Regions from separate parts of the Vibrio chagasii genome, predicted to be linked through region 1. Evidence: predicted binding sites of a transcription regulator. Region 1 holds the regulator's gene; each other region holds the start of a gene.
What was found. Region 1 encodes CRP, which controls carbon source genes, mostly activating them, when cyclic AMP is high. Its sites were predicted from a motif close to TGTGANNNNNNTCACA; they were not measured.
Positions count from the first base shown of each region.

Region 2: a site for CRP is predicted at 3,151-3,166, ahead of recB (exodeoxyribonuclease V subunit beta). Genes of this name have one in related genera too.
Region 3: a site for CRP is predicted at 1,604-1,619, ahead of OCV52_RS13240 (CTP synthase). Genes of this name have one in related genera too.

Region 1 is NZ_AP025465.1:3,091,202-3,095,436, forward strand. It holds gene OCV52_RS14325 (phosphoribulokinase) at 1-258, shown strand, start outside; gene crp (cAMP-activated global transcriptional regulator CRP) at 499-1,131, shown strand; gene OCV52_RS14335 (DUF1338 domain-containing protein) at 1,321-2,112, opposite strand; gene astD (succinylglutamate-semialdehyde dehydrogenase) at 2,328-3,785, opposite strand; gene astA (arginine N-succinyltransferase) at 3,825-4,235, opposite strand, start outside.
Region 2 is NZ_AP025465.1:767,615-771,849, reverse strand. It holds gene recB (exodeoxyribonuclease V subunit beta) at 1-3,054, opposite strand, end outside; gene OCV52_RS03415 (hypothetical protein) at 3,296-3,457, opposite strand; gene recC (exodeoxyribonuclease V subunit gamma) at 3,464-4,235, opposite strand, start outside.
Region 3 is NZ_AP025465.1:2,900,063-2,904,297, reverse strand. It holds gene relA (GTP diphosphokinase) at 1-528, shown strand, start outside; gene mazG (nucleoside triphosphate pyrophosphohydrolase) at 756-1,553, shown strand; gene OCV52_RS13240 (CTP synthase) at 1,704-3,344, shown strand; gene eno (phosphopyruvate hydratase) at 3,425-4,235, shown strand, end outside.

The DNA of each region.
Region 1 (4,235 bases):
TTTCAGCGTGTCCCAACCGTAGATACATCAAACCCACTTAACGCCAAAGGGATTCCAAGTTTAGATGAAAGCTTCGTTGTTATACGTTTGCGCGGCATCAAAAACGTCGATTTCCCGTATCTTTTGGCCATGATTGATGGCTCATTCATGTCTCGTCATAACACACTAGTGGTGCCAGGTGGTAAGATGAGCTTTGCTATGGAGCTCATTGTGAGGCCAATCCTACAACAACTCATCGAAACTGGGAAAATAGGTTAACAAAACGACATTCTGGCTGATTACTTTTCATACCGTGATCATGTGCACAATTTTGCGTAAAAAATCGTAGCTTGGTCACGATTAAAATCAAGAAATAGTACCTGAAAAAGGATACTATTCTTAAACGAAACACAAGATAGCTTGCAGCGCTCATCGAGTGCTCTTATCCTAAGAAGTCAATTCAGGCTTAGCTAAAATACGGAAAGCGGCAAGCATACCCTGCAGAGGAAGTGAGATATTATGGTTCTAGGTAAACCTCAAACCGATCCAACATTAGAGTGGTTCCTTTCACACTGTCATATTCATAAGTACCCTTCAAAAAGTACTTTGATCCATGCTGGTGAAAAGGCAGAGACCTTGTACTACATCGTTAAAGGTTCTGTGGCAGTTCTTATTAAAGACGAAGAAGGTAAGGAAATGATTCTTTCTTACCTAAACCAAGGCGACTTCATCGGTGAGCTAGGCTTGTTCGAAGAAGACCAAGAGCGTACAGCTTGGGTTCGTGCTAAATCTCCTTGTGAAGTAGCTGAAATTTCTTTCAAGAAGTTCCGTCAACTTATCCAAGTGAACCCAGACATCCTAATGCGTCTTTCAGCGCAAATGGCAAGCCGCCTACAAGTAACTAGCCAAAAGGTTGGTGACTTAGCGTTCCTTGACGTAACAGGTCGTATCGCTCAAACGCTACTAAACCTAGCGAAACAGCCAGATGCAATGACTCACCCTGACGGCATGCAAATCAAGATCACTCGTCAAGAGATTGGCCAAATCGTTGGTTGTTCTCGTGAGACAGTAGGTCGTATCTTGAAGATGCTAGAAGAGCAGAACCTAATTTCTGCACACGGTAAGACTATCGTGGTATACGGCACTCGTTAATTTCGATTAACTGAGTCAAAAATATGAAAGCCACCAAATGCGAATTTGGTGGCTTTTTCTTTATTGAGAGAAGATACGAGATACGAGATACGAGATACGAATGGAACACATGAGGCTCTCGCCTTGTAAACATTCTCGAAGCGAAGCGTACCCGAGTTTCTAGGGCAAAAACCGTAATCGTATCTTTCTTTAACCGTTGGTGCTTTCGAAGATCTTGTCCGCCGATGCAGCAACAAAACCGGTATAAAGCTCACCATTGGCCATTGGATAGCGCTTAGCGAACTCATAGAAGCCACCAGGAATCATCTCATTGCCTTCAACAAATGCCACTGGCACTTTGTCTGCCATTGTTGATGATTGCTCTAATAACACCTCTGGAGAGCCTTTTACCTCACCACCAGATGCGTTAATCGTAAAGCTAGCATCACTCAGGTAGTCATTCACTGCTTGTACTTCATCGAACTTGTTCAGTTGATTGACACTAACCGTGAAGTGGTTAGCACCGTAACCGTGAGCGGCTAACCAAGAGGCGTATTCGCTCTCCTTCGCTAACAGTTGGAAATCAGCGAAGCTCAAATCCCAAAGGCGGCCACCAAATAGGAATTCGTGTCCCTCTAACTTACTTGCATCAACCTGCTCAACCAATTTGGCAACGATCTGCTGTAATTCACCAGAACACTCTTCTACCTTCAACTCACTAATGAACACTTTCGGTTGTTTTGGGTCTGGGTGTTCGTAGTGTTTAGCCACTAGCTTCTTGCTTTCAAACAAGTAATCGCCACATGCTTTGTAACCTAGCTCAAGGAAAGGTTTGGCTAATGTTTCAATACCTAGAGGGGCAACATTAAAAGTACGCAATGCAATGTGATCATTGATCAGCGCTTCATCTTCTTTTAGCAAGTGATGTACTTTCTCTGCCGACGGGCAAAGTCTGTGAATGTAATCGTCCCATAGTGATTTAAAGAGTAGATCGGGCGTCATGGTGACTCCTTGTCAGAGGTTCTAGCAAGCTAGTGATTTGGATTAGAAAGGGAGAGACTGAGACACAAAGTCAGCAGCCATCAGCCTGTGACATACTTGTTCTATTATTATCTACCGCCCAATCTTGACGCTGAGCGTGGTTAAAATAAGGAAGCGATACGCTGCTTCCTTATTTCATAACTAATGAATGAGCTTTCGCTCAATATCAATCTAAACTACAGCTCGATACCTGGGCTAAACGTAGCTGGCAGTTGAGTTTCACCACCTTCCATTGAAGCCATTGGGTAAGCACAGTAATCTGCCGCATAGTAAGCACTTGGGCGTAAGTTGCCAGAAGCACCCGGACCACCAAATGGTGCATCACCACTTGCGCCTGTGAGTTGGCGGTTGCGGTTAACAATACCCGCACGGATATGGTCAACGAAGTATTCCCACTCAGAATCGTCTGTCGATACTAAACCTGCTGACAAACCAAAGCGTGTGTCGTTAGCTAATTCAACCGCTTGCTCTAGCGACTGATAACGAACCACTTGTAGCAATGGGCCGAAGTACTCTTCATCTGGCAGGTCAGCAATGTTGGTTGCATCGATAATGCCCGGAGAAACAAACGCCGCTTCGCCTGCTTTTGCCTCTACTAGGCTGACACCCCCCAGAGACTGCAGGTTAGCTTGTGCGTCTAGAATAAACTTAGCGGCAGCTTCAGAGATTTGAGGCCCCATGAAAGGTGCAGGTTCAGCAAATGGCTGATCAACACGAATCTTTTGCGTCGCTGCGACCAGTTTGTCGAGTAGCAGATCGCCCTTCTCGCCAACAGGAACATACAGGCGACGAGCACATGTACAACGTTGACCAGCACTGATGAACGCTGATTGGATAATGGTGTATACCGTTGCGTCTGCGTCACCGTATTGGTCACTGATCACCATAGGGTTATTACCACCCATCTCTAGTGCCAGCATCTTGCCCGGTTGACCCGCGAATTGACGGTGCAGGATATGACCCGTATTAGCACTACCTGTAAATAGTACGCCATCAAGACCTTTAGCATCAGCCAGTGCGATGCCGGTCTCTTTAGCACCTTGCACTAGGTTGATTACGCCAGCAGGAAGACCCGCTTCTTGCCATAGCTTCATTGCGAACTCACCTGTCCAAGGCGTCTGCTCTGAAGGTTTGAATACCACTGTATTTCCCGATAGCAATGCAGGAACAATATGACCATTTGGTAGGTGACCTGGGAAGTTGTAAGGGCCAAATACCGCCATCACGCCCAATGGACGGTGACGAAGTACAATTTGGTTACCAGCCGCTTCACGTGATGCTTCACCGGTACGCTCGTGATAAGCACGAATAGAGATAGCGATCTTGCCCGCCATTGCGCCCGCTTCAGTGCGAGTTTCCCAAATAGGTTTACCCGTCTCTTTTGCGATAATTTGCGCGATCTCTTCGCTGTTCTCTTTTACTTTTTCTGCGAACTTCAACACGATCGCTTCACGCTCAGCAAAGCTCAGTTTTTTCCAAACTAGGAACGCTTCGCGAGCCGCTGCCACTGCAGATTCAACCTGTGCCGGTGTTGCGCTATCACCCTGCCACACTACTTCATTGTTGTATGGGCTTACTGATGTCATGGCATCACCTTGACCCGCTACCCATTGTCCTGCTATCCACTGAGTCATACTTCTATCCTTAAAATCTTCGACAGATAATCGCCGCTCTTATTGAGCCAACATGCGAACGAATTCGCCTTCTTTTACTTCAAGAGCGCTTGCTACTTCAGATGATAAAATCACTGTATCGCTTGCTTGGTCATACGCACCTTTCGCGGCCACTGCGCGGAAGTTCTCAAATGAGGTATTACCAATTAGGAAGTCTTTAGAGCTAGAGTGCTCTGCAATTTGAACCTGTGCTCGAATAGAGTGACGTACAGATTCGATGTTTCTTAAATCACACTCGACCGTTGGTCCCGCATCAAAGATGTCGACATAACCACGATTCGTGAAACCTTCACGTTCCAACAGTTTCAATGCTGGGCGGGTATTATCGTGCACTTGACCAATCACCGCCTGAGCTTCTTCACTCAATAGGTTTACATAGATTGGCAGTTTCGGCATAAGGTCTGCGATGAA
Region 2 (4,235 bases), 1.1 Mb from region 1:
TAGCCACTCTAATTCGTATTGCTCTGACTCTAATAAGTGAGTGATTACTTGCGTGTTGTGTTCGCTGGTTGCTGGCTCGGTAAACTCAACTTCCTCAAACAAGGTGTGCAAGAAAGTACCCGGACGAGCACCACGAGGGAACGTAAAGATAGAGCGTTCAGGTTCAATCAACTCAGACTCATCCTGCTCATCTGCCGAGTCAATATCAAAACCAGACACCTCAATGGTCGCGTCATGACTCGCACCGTGACTGCCTTGCTTTACAAGCCCCGAGTAACTGGTGATACGCCAAGCCCTGTCGATTGAAGCCTTGAGTTCGTTCGCATATAAGTCTTCACTCACTTGCTCCGTTTGTACAAACACTTGCTCGTGAGCGGTTGGTGTTTCGGCTAGCAGGACCCTTGAGTTCTTACTCTCAATGGCTGCAAGAGCCTGATGCAATTCGGCAATACCTTGCTCTTGACCATTTTGAACCAAATAGCCCATCGCACTCAAATGCACGCCGGTAGGCTCTTTGGTTGAACGCCCTTTACGCAGTGGTGCCATGCCAATGAAACAGCCATAAACGGCACGAGTCAGCGCTACATAAATCAAACGCAGGTCTTCCGCGAGTCGCTCTTTATCCGCTTGGGCTAAAGCACTATCACTACCGGTAATATCCAGTACTGTGGTGTCTGAATCATGGTCGTAGAATTTGCCTTCGCTCGCTTCTCGGTAACTCGCAACAAATGGCAGGAATACTAAGTCATATTCCAAACCTTTCGACTTATGGATAGTAACGATTTGAACCAAGTTTCTCTCTGATTCAAGGCGTTGAATATCATCTTCACTACCGCCTAAACCATTTTGTGCATCGGAAATCGCTTCTGCCAACCAACGCAACAAACCATAGTCGCTGTCGAGCTCTTGTCTTGCCTGTTGCAGCAATTCACCTATGTGCATCAAATCAGTGAGTGAGCGCTCACCATTGTCTTCTTCCAGCAAGCGTTCCGCCAAATGTCGCTTGCTGATCACGCTGCGAAGCATTGGTAACACGCCACGCTGAAGCCACAACTTACGATACTCACGAAATTCGTTAACAACGTTTTCCCACACCACTTCATCATTGTTGAGTTCATCCAATGAAGCCGCATCCAGAGCGAACAACTCAGAGGCCAAGCTCGCGCGCAATGCACGGTCGTTTTCAGGGGTCAGCACAGCTTGTAGCAAGCGTTGAATATCTTGGGTAATCAAGCTGGTGAATACACTGTCTCGGTTCGAAAGATACACACTTGCAATGCCTTGTTCAGACAGCGCGTTCTTGATCAGACGACCTTCACTACCAGTTCTAACCAAGACAGCAATATCGCCCGCATTCACGGCATGTTGTTTTTTGCCGTTATCGAAATAGGCTTGCTGGTTTTGAGAAGCGGTCAGAATGGTTTGAATTTGACTCGCCGTCGCCTCAGCCATTGCCTTGTGATATTCGCCCTTAGGTAACGGCTTATCTTCAGCCTCTTGTAGCCAAAAGGTGAGTGCGTGCTGAGTTTCTCCGTTCATCACCCATTGGCGTTTGTCGGCTGATGGACTGGCAGCAACAGGCAAAAATGGTATGTCTTGGTCGTAAATAAACGGGCTATCCGAGTTCATAAACACTTGGTTTACTGCACTAACCATATCCGCACTTGAACGCCAGTTAGTGCCTAAGGTGTAGTGAGCACTAACTTGGTTTCTCGCTTTGATATAGGTAAAGATATCTGCGCCACGGAAGCCGTAAATAGCCTGCTTCGGGTCACCGATCATAAACAAGCCGCACTGCGGATTATCGAGATAGATTCGGCTAAAAATACTGTATTGCAGTGGATCGGTATCTTGGAATTCATCGATCATCGCAACCGGGTAGAGTGTGCGAATTCTTTCCACCAGCAAAGATTGTTCATCGACATCAATCGACGCGGATAACTGAGTCAACAAGTCATCAAATGATAACCACTGCTTCTGCTGTTTTGCCTTGGCTAACATAGTTCGACAGTGAGTAATCGCATGCGCTAATAACGGAGCTTTCAAGTCGGCAGGGTTATTTAAGAAATCTTCAATCGCTTCAAAAACAGCATGCTGAGGCGCAGTGCCTTTCGGTGTTTTCTCGATTAGAGTGGCTTGAGAGAACTTCTCTAACTTGTCTGGATATTGATAATCATGGGTATCACTTTGCGCCCATGCCGTCACCGCCTCTAACCATGTCGGCAGAGACTTCTTGGTGTAACTGCGCTTGTTCACATCAGAACCTGAGATCAAAGCCAAAAAGTCCGCTTCGGATTCACACCACAGCGCTTTAAGTTGCTTCACTTTATCTAGGTTTTGGTTGTGCAGAGTTTGCAAATCCCCCGACATCGCGTCGACGGTTAGCTTCAATGGAGAGCCCGTCAGATAACGATTGACGTCTGCTAATAATGCAGCCGGTGAACCCCAGATATTACGAACCTCACCAGCCAGTTGAATCGGCAGCGGGTAAAACTGCTTACGCCAGTAGTCAGCTACCACTTGCGCTTTTAGGTGACTTTCATCGGTCACAAATTCATTATCAAAGCGGCTTCCTGACTCGAAGGCATTTTGAGTCAACATTCGCTGACAGAAGCCGTGAATGGTGTATACCGCAGCTTCGTCCATTTGCCTTTCCGCATTGAGCAGTGTTTTTGCAGCGCCAGCGTGGTCTTCGATCTCTTGCAGCAAAGGAGCAATCACTGGGTCGTCACTTTGCCCGCGAGCAAACGCAATCCGAGCATCATGGATTCGAGCACGGATACGGTCACGCAGCTCTGCGGTTGCTGCTTCGGTAAAAGTCACGACTAGGATTTGATCTACGGTCAGTGGCTCGTGATGTCGGGTAGCTTCCGCGAGCTCGCCTTGTGGTGCTGCCGTGCCGTGTCCGAGCAGTAAGCGTAAGTACAAGCCAGCGATGGTAAATGTTTTACCGGTACCCGCCGATGCTTCAATTAAACGCGCGCCATGAAGTGGAAACGTCATGGTATTGAGTGTCTGTGGAGCAATTACCTGAACACTGCTTGTGGTCGTCATGCCTTACTGCCTTCTGATAAATGTGTTGTTACAAATGTGACCTAGCGTGGAAAACGTCATTCAATTTACGTCCTACGCTGATTTGTTAATAGTTAGTGCGATCTCTCTCACGGATCAATTCGGATCGCCTCGCTACTATGCGCCCACGAGTTCAGGAGCGCGTACGAGTTTTGTACTTTATGGCGTTACTTTGAACCACAGAATAATGGTCCCTCTGACCTGTGGCCGTACAGCGAACGCCCTACACTAATAATGATTTACTGGCGGCCACTTTATTTCCTGTACCTTGCTTCTGTTCACCTTGATTCCCTTTACCTGGAAAGTAAGCACCCCAAATGCTTACCAGCGACTCTCTTTCGTTTTTCATTAATTCAGCGCACACGCTACTGATCTTGTCGATCACAGCCACTTACTCCTGATCTTCCAGATCGGCAGCAGCCAACCTTGCCGCCTGTAACACAAGCGTTGAATACATACGCGACTCAGCCGCCAGCTCCTCGTCCCACTTAGGCCAAATACGCGAGATGTAGCTATCTCGACCCTCGCCCGTGAAAGCGAAGCTATCATTAAAAGTATCGGCCATTTTCTTGAGCGACTTCTCTTCATCATCGACCCATTTACCACGGCTAAAGCCCGCTTCAACGCCGGCCAAGGCGGTTTTCGGGAAATACGGCAGTGGTGCTGTCATACCTTGATAAAACAGTCGTACTAACTCAGCCAATAAACTCTTCGCCTGCTGCGTATCGCCGATAGGTTGTAGCGTTTGGTGCACCACACCTTCTTTTCTGTCGTAGCCAATAATATGAGTCGTTTTGCCGTGCCCCATCACTGCGCAACACAAGTGATCGATCCACGCAGCCAAGTAGTCTTGCGAACGAATTTTACCGCTACGGAAGCGTACTAAGCCCGATTGATAATTTTGAGTCAGCCACCCCATCAAACGAACCGGCTTGCCCTCGCCTAGCACGTCAAATTCAATATTTACCTCGAGATCTTGTTGTGGCTGCCCACTTACAAATCGAATCTCTTTGGCTAAATCTTCCGCTTGAACACGGTTGGTTTCAAACTCGATATCACCAAAAGCACCAACCGGTAAGCGACCTTGTGCCTTTTGTTCAGAAACAAACAAGCGAACCGCTTCATCTGCCCCTGCTGGGTGATCGAGTAGTACTTGGAGCAAA
Region 3 (4,235 bases), 190 kb from region 1:
GCGGAAGAAGAAGACAAGAAAGCGCTAGAGAAACTGCTTGAGTCGGAAAACAAGCCGGCACAACAGAGTCGTCCTAAGAAAGATGCAGTTGTTGTTGAAGGTGTAGATAACCTAATGACGCACCTAGCACGCTGTTGTCAGCCGATTCCAGGCGATGTGATTAAAGGTTACATCACTCAAGGTCGCGGTATCTCGGTTCACCGTGCCGACTGTGAGCAGTTGAGTGAACTAAGCCTGCACGCACCAGAACGTATCATTGATACAGTTTGGGGTAATGGCTTTGTCGGTTCTTACATCCTAACGCTGCGTGTAGAAGCACTAGAGCGCAATGGCTTGTTAAAAGACATCACCTCACTGTTCTCTAACGAGAAGATCAGCGTGACGACAATGAAGAGTCGCATCGACTACAAGCGTCAGCTATCGGTAATGGACTTCGATTTAGAAGTGACCAATATTGAGATTCTGAGTCGAGTGACAAGCCGAGTCGAGCAGATCAAAGATGTCATGAGCGTCAAGCGCTTGGGCTAAAATTCTCGTCATACTTGAAGCTGATGGCGTTGTTGACTGCGCGCACTCGCTCAATCACATAGGCAAGCTATGCTCAGGAGTCTCGCTTGCTTGTCGCCTAGCCACAGTTTCAATTATTTAGAGAATTAGACAGTATCAAGAAAGGTGAGTGGTTTTGGCTGCTCACCTTTTTAGTTTTATAAGACGTTATAAATTTAAAAATCAAAGACAGTAATAGGAAGAAAACGATGAATCACCCGATTGAACAACTTGAACAGATCATGACTAAGCTGCGCGATCCAGAAGGTGGCTGTCCTTGGGATTTAAAACAAAATTTTGAAACAATTGTCCCTCATACTATCGAAGAGACTTATGAAGTGGTGGATGCGATCCACAACAAAGACTGGTCGAATCTGCAAGAAGAGCTTGGCGATCTACTGTTTCAGGTGATTTTTTACAGTCAGTTGGCGAAAGAGCAGGGGCTGTTTGAGTTTTCTGATGTGGTTGATGGCATCAATGAGAAGTTAACACGCCGTCACCCTCATGTGTTCTCGGATGCCGAGTTTGCTAGTGACGAAGAAATCAATGCGAATTGGGAAGCGGAAAAAGCCAAAGAAAAGGCACAAGCAGGCAAAACTCAAGAAAGTATTCTAGACTCAATACCAAACTCTCTACCTGCGCTTTCTCGTGCTACAAAGATTCAAAAGCAGGTAGCGAAATATGGCTTCGATTGGGACTCAATTGGCCCAGTTGCCAACAAGGTAATAGAGGAAGTGGATGAGGTGCTGGAAGAGGCGCTTCAAGTGACACCAAACGAAGATTTGGTTGAAGAAGAGTTGGGTGATTTGCTGTTTGCAACGGTGAATTTGGTGCGACATTTAGGCAAAAACCCTGAATCGGCGCTCAATAAGGCCAACTTGAAGTTTTCACGTCGCTTTAAAGGGGTGGAAGAAAAAGTGCGTCAACAAGATAAAAGTCTGACCGATTTTTCACTACAACAGCTTGATTCCATGTGGGATGAGGTAAAAGTAGCGGAGAAAAGATAACCAAAGCTTTTATCATGAATTGATTTGAAGCAAAAAATAAAAAATAGCAGTGTGATAGATTTCACGTTGTGGCGATAAGGGGCTTCTGGTATATTTTCATCCCGTCCAGAAGTAGTCCATTTCCCTCATTCAACCAATTTCAGGTTAAACATGACGACAAATTACATTTTTGTTACTGGCGGGGTTGTATCCTCTCTAGGTAAAGGTATTGCTGCAGCATCTCTTGCGGCTATTTTAGAAGCTCGTGGTCTTAAAGTGACTATGATGAAGCTTGACCCTTACATCAACGTTGATCCAGGCACTATGAGCCCGACTCAGCACGGTGAAGTGTTCGTTACGGAAGATGGCGCTGAAACAGACCTTGACCTTGGTCACTACGAGCGATTCATTCGCACCAAGATGACTAAGCGTAACAACTTCACTGCAGGTCGTGTTTACTCAGACGTACTAGCAAAAGAGCGTCGCGGTGATTACCTAGGTGCAACTATTCAGGTTATCCCACACATCACTAACTCTATCAAAGAGCGTGTTATTTCTGGCGCTGAAGGCCACGATATCGCGATCGTTGAAGTTGGTGGTACGGTTGGTGATATCGAATCTCTACCATTCATGGAAGCGATTCGTCAGCTAGCAGTAGAACTAGGCCGTGAACGCGCAATGTTCATGCACCTAACGCTAGTACCTTACCTAGCAGCTGCGGGCGAAGTGAAAACTAAGCCGACTCAGCACTCTGTAAAAGAGCTACTGTCTATTGGTATTCAGCCTGACATCCTAGTTTGTCGTTCTGACCGCAACATTCCTTCGAATGAGCGTAAGAAAATTGCTCTGTTCTGTAATGTGCAAGAAAATGCAGTTATTTCAATGCGCGATGTTGACTCTATCTACAAGATCCCTCAGCTTATTAAAGCTCAAGGCACTGATGATCTTGTATGTAAGCGTTTCGGCATTACAGCTCCAGAAGCAGATCTGTCTGAATGGGAACAAGTAATTTACGAAGAAGCTAACCCAACGGGTGAAGTGACGATTGGTATGGTTGGTAAGTACATTGAACTACCAGACGCATACAAATCAGTAAATGAAGCGCTAAAACACGCAGGCTTGAAAAACCGCCTAAGCGTTAATATTAAATACGTAGACTCACAAGACGTTGAGTCTCGTGGCGTAGAAATTCTAGAAGGCCTAGACGCAATTCTAGTACCAGGTGGCTTCGGTGACCGTGGTGTTGAAGGTAAGATTCTTGCTGCTCAATACGCACGTGAAAACAAAGTACCATACCTAGGTATCTGTCTAGGCATGCAAGTAGCACTTATCGAGTACGCTCGTAATGTTGCGAAAATGGAAGGCGCACACTCTTCTGAGTTCTGTTCTGAAACTAAATACCCTGTTGTTGGCCTAATCACTGAGTGGGTAGACGGCGAAGGTAAAGTTGAAGAGCGTACAGAGACATCTGATCTAGGCGGCACAATGCGTCTAGGTTCACAGCTTTGTCACCTAGCGAAAGGTACGAAAGCTTACGAACTATACGGTAGCGCGACGATCCATGAACGTCACCGTCACCGTTACGAAGTGAACAACAATCTTCGTCCACAAATTGAAAAAGCGGGCCTAAAAGTATCGGGTCTATCTGCGGACAAGAAGCTGGTTGAAGTTATTGAGAACCCGAACCACCCATGGTTCGTTGCAGCTCAATTCCACCCAGAGTTCACTTCAACACCTCGCGATGGTCACCCATTGTTTGCAGGTTTCGTTAAAGCGGCTGGTGAGTTCCAGCGCGGCGAGTTAGAGAAGTAAAAGGAATACAGGTAGCAGCGTAAGTTGTGCTGCTACCTTTAAATTTGACATTTATATATTCAACGAGAAGGAAACATTCAATGTCTAAGATCGTTAAAGTTCTAGGTCGTGAAATCATCGATTCACGTGGTAACCCAACTGTAGAAGCTGAAGTACACCTAGAAGGCGGTTTCGTAGGTATGGCTGCTGCTCCATCTGGCGCATCTACTGGTTCTCGCGAAGCTCTTGAGCTACGTGACGGCGACAAATCACGTTTCCTAGGTAAAGGTGTTCTTAAAGCAATTGAAGCTGTAAACGGCCCAATCGCTGAAGCTCTAGTTGGTAAAGACGCTAAAGCTCAAGCTGACGTTGACCAAATCATGATCGACCTTGACGGTACTGAGAACAAATCTCAGTTCGGCGCGAACGCTATCCTAGCTGTTTCTCTAGCGAACGCTAAAGCTGCTGCTGCAGCTAAAGGCATGCCTCTATACGAGCACATCGCTGAGCTAAACGGTACTGCTGGTCAGTTCTCTATGCCTCTACCAATGATGAACATCATCAACGGTGGTGAGCACGCTGATAACAACGTTGACATCCAAGAGTTCATGATCCAACCAGTTGGTGCTAAGACTCTTAAAGAAGGTCTACGTATCGGTGCTGAAGTATTCCACAACCTAGCTAAAGTTCTTAAGTCTAAAGGCTACAGCACTGCAGTTGGTGACGAAGGTGGTTTCGCTCCTAACCTTAAGTCTAACGCTGAAGCTCTAGAAGTTATCGCAGAAGCTGTTGCAGCTGCTGGTTACGAACTAGGTAAAGACGTTACTCTAGCTATGGACTGTGCTGCATCTGAGTTCTTCGACAAAGAAGCTGGCATCTACAACATGAAAGGCGAAGGTAAGACTTTCTCTT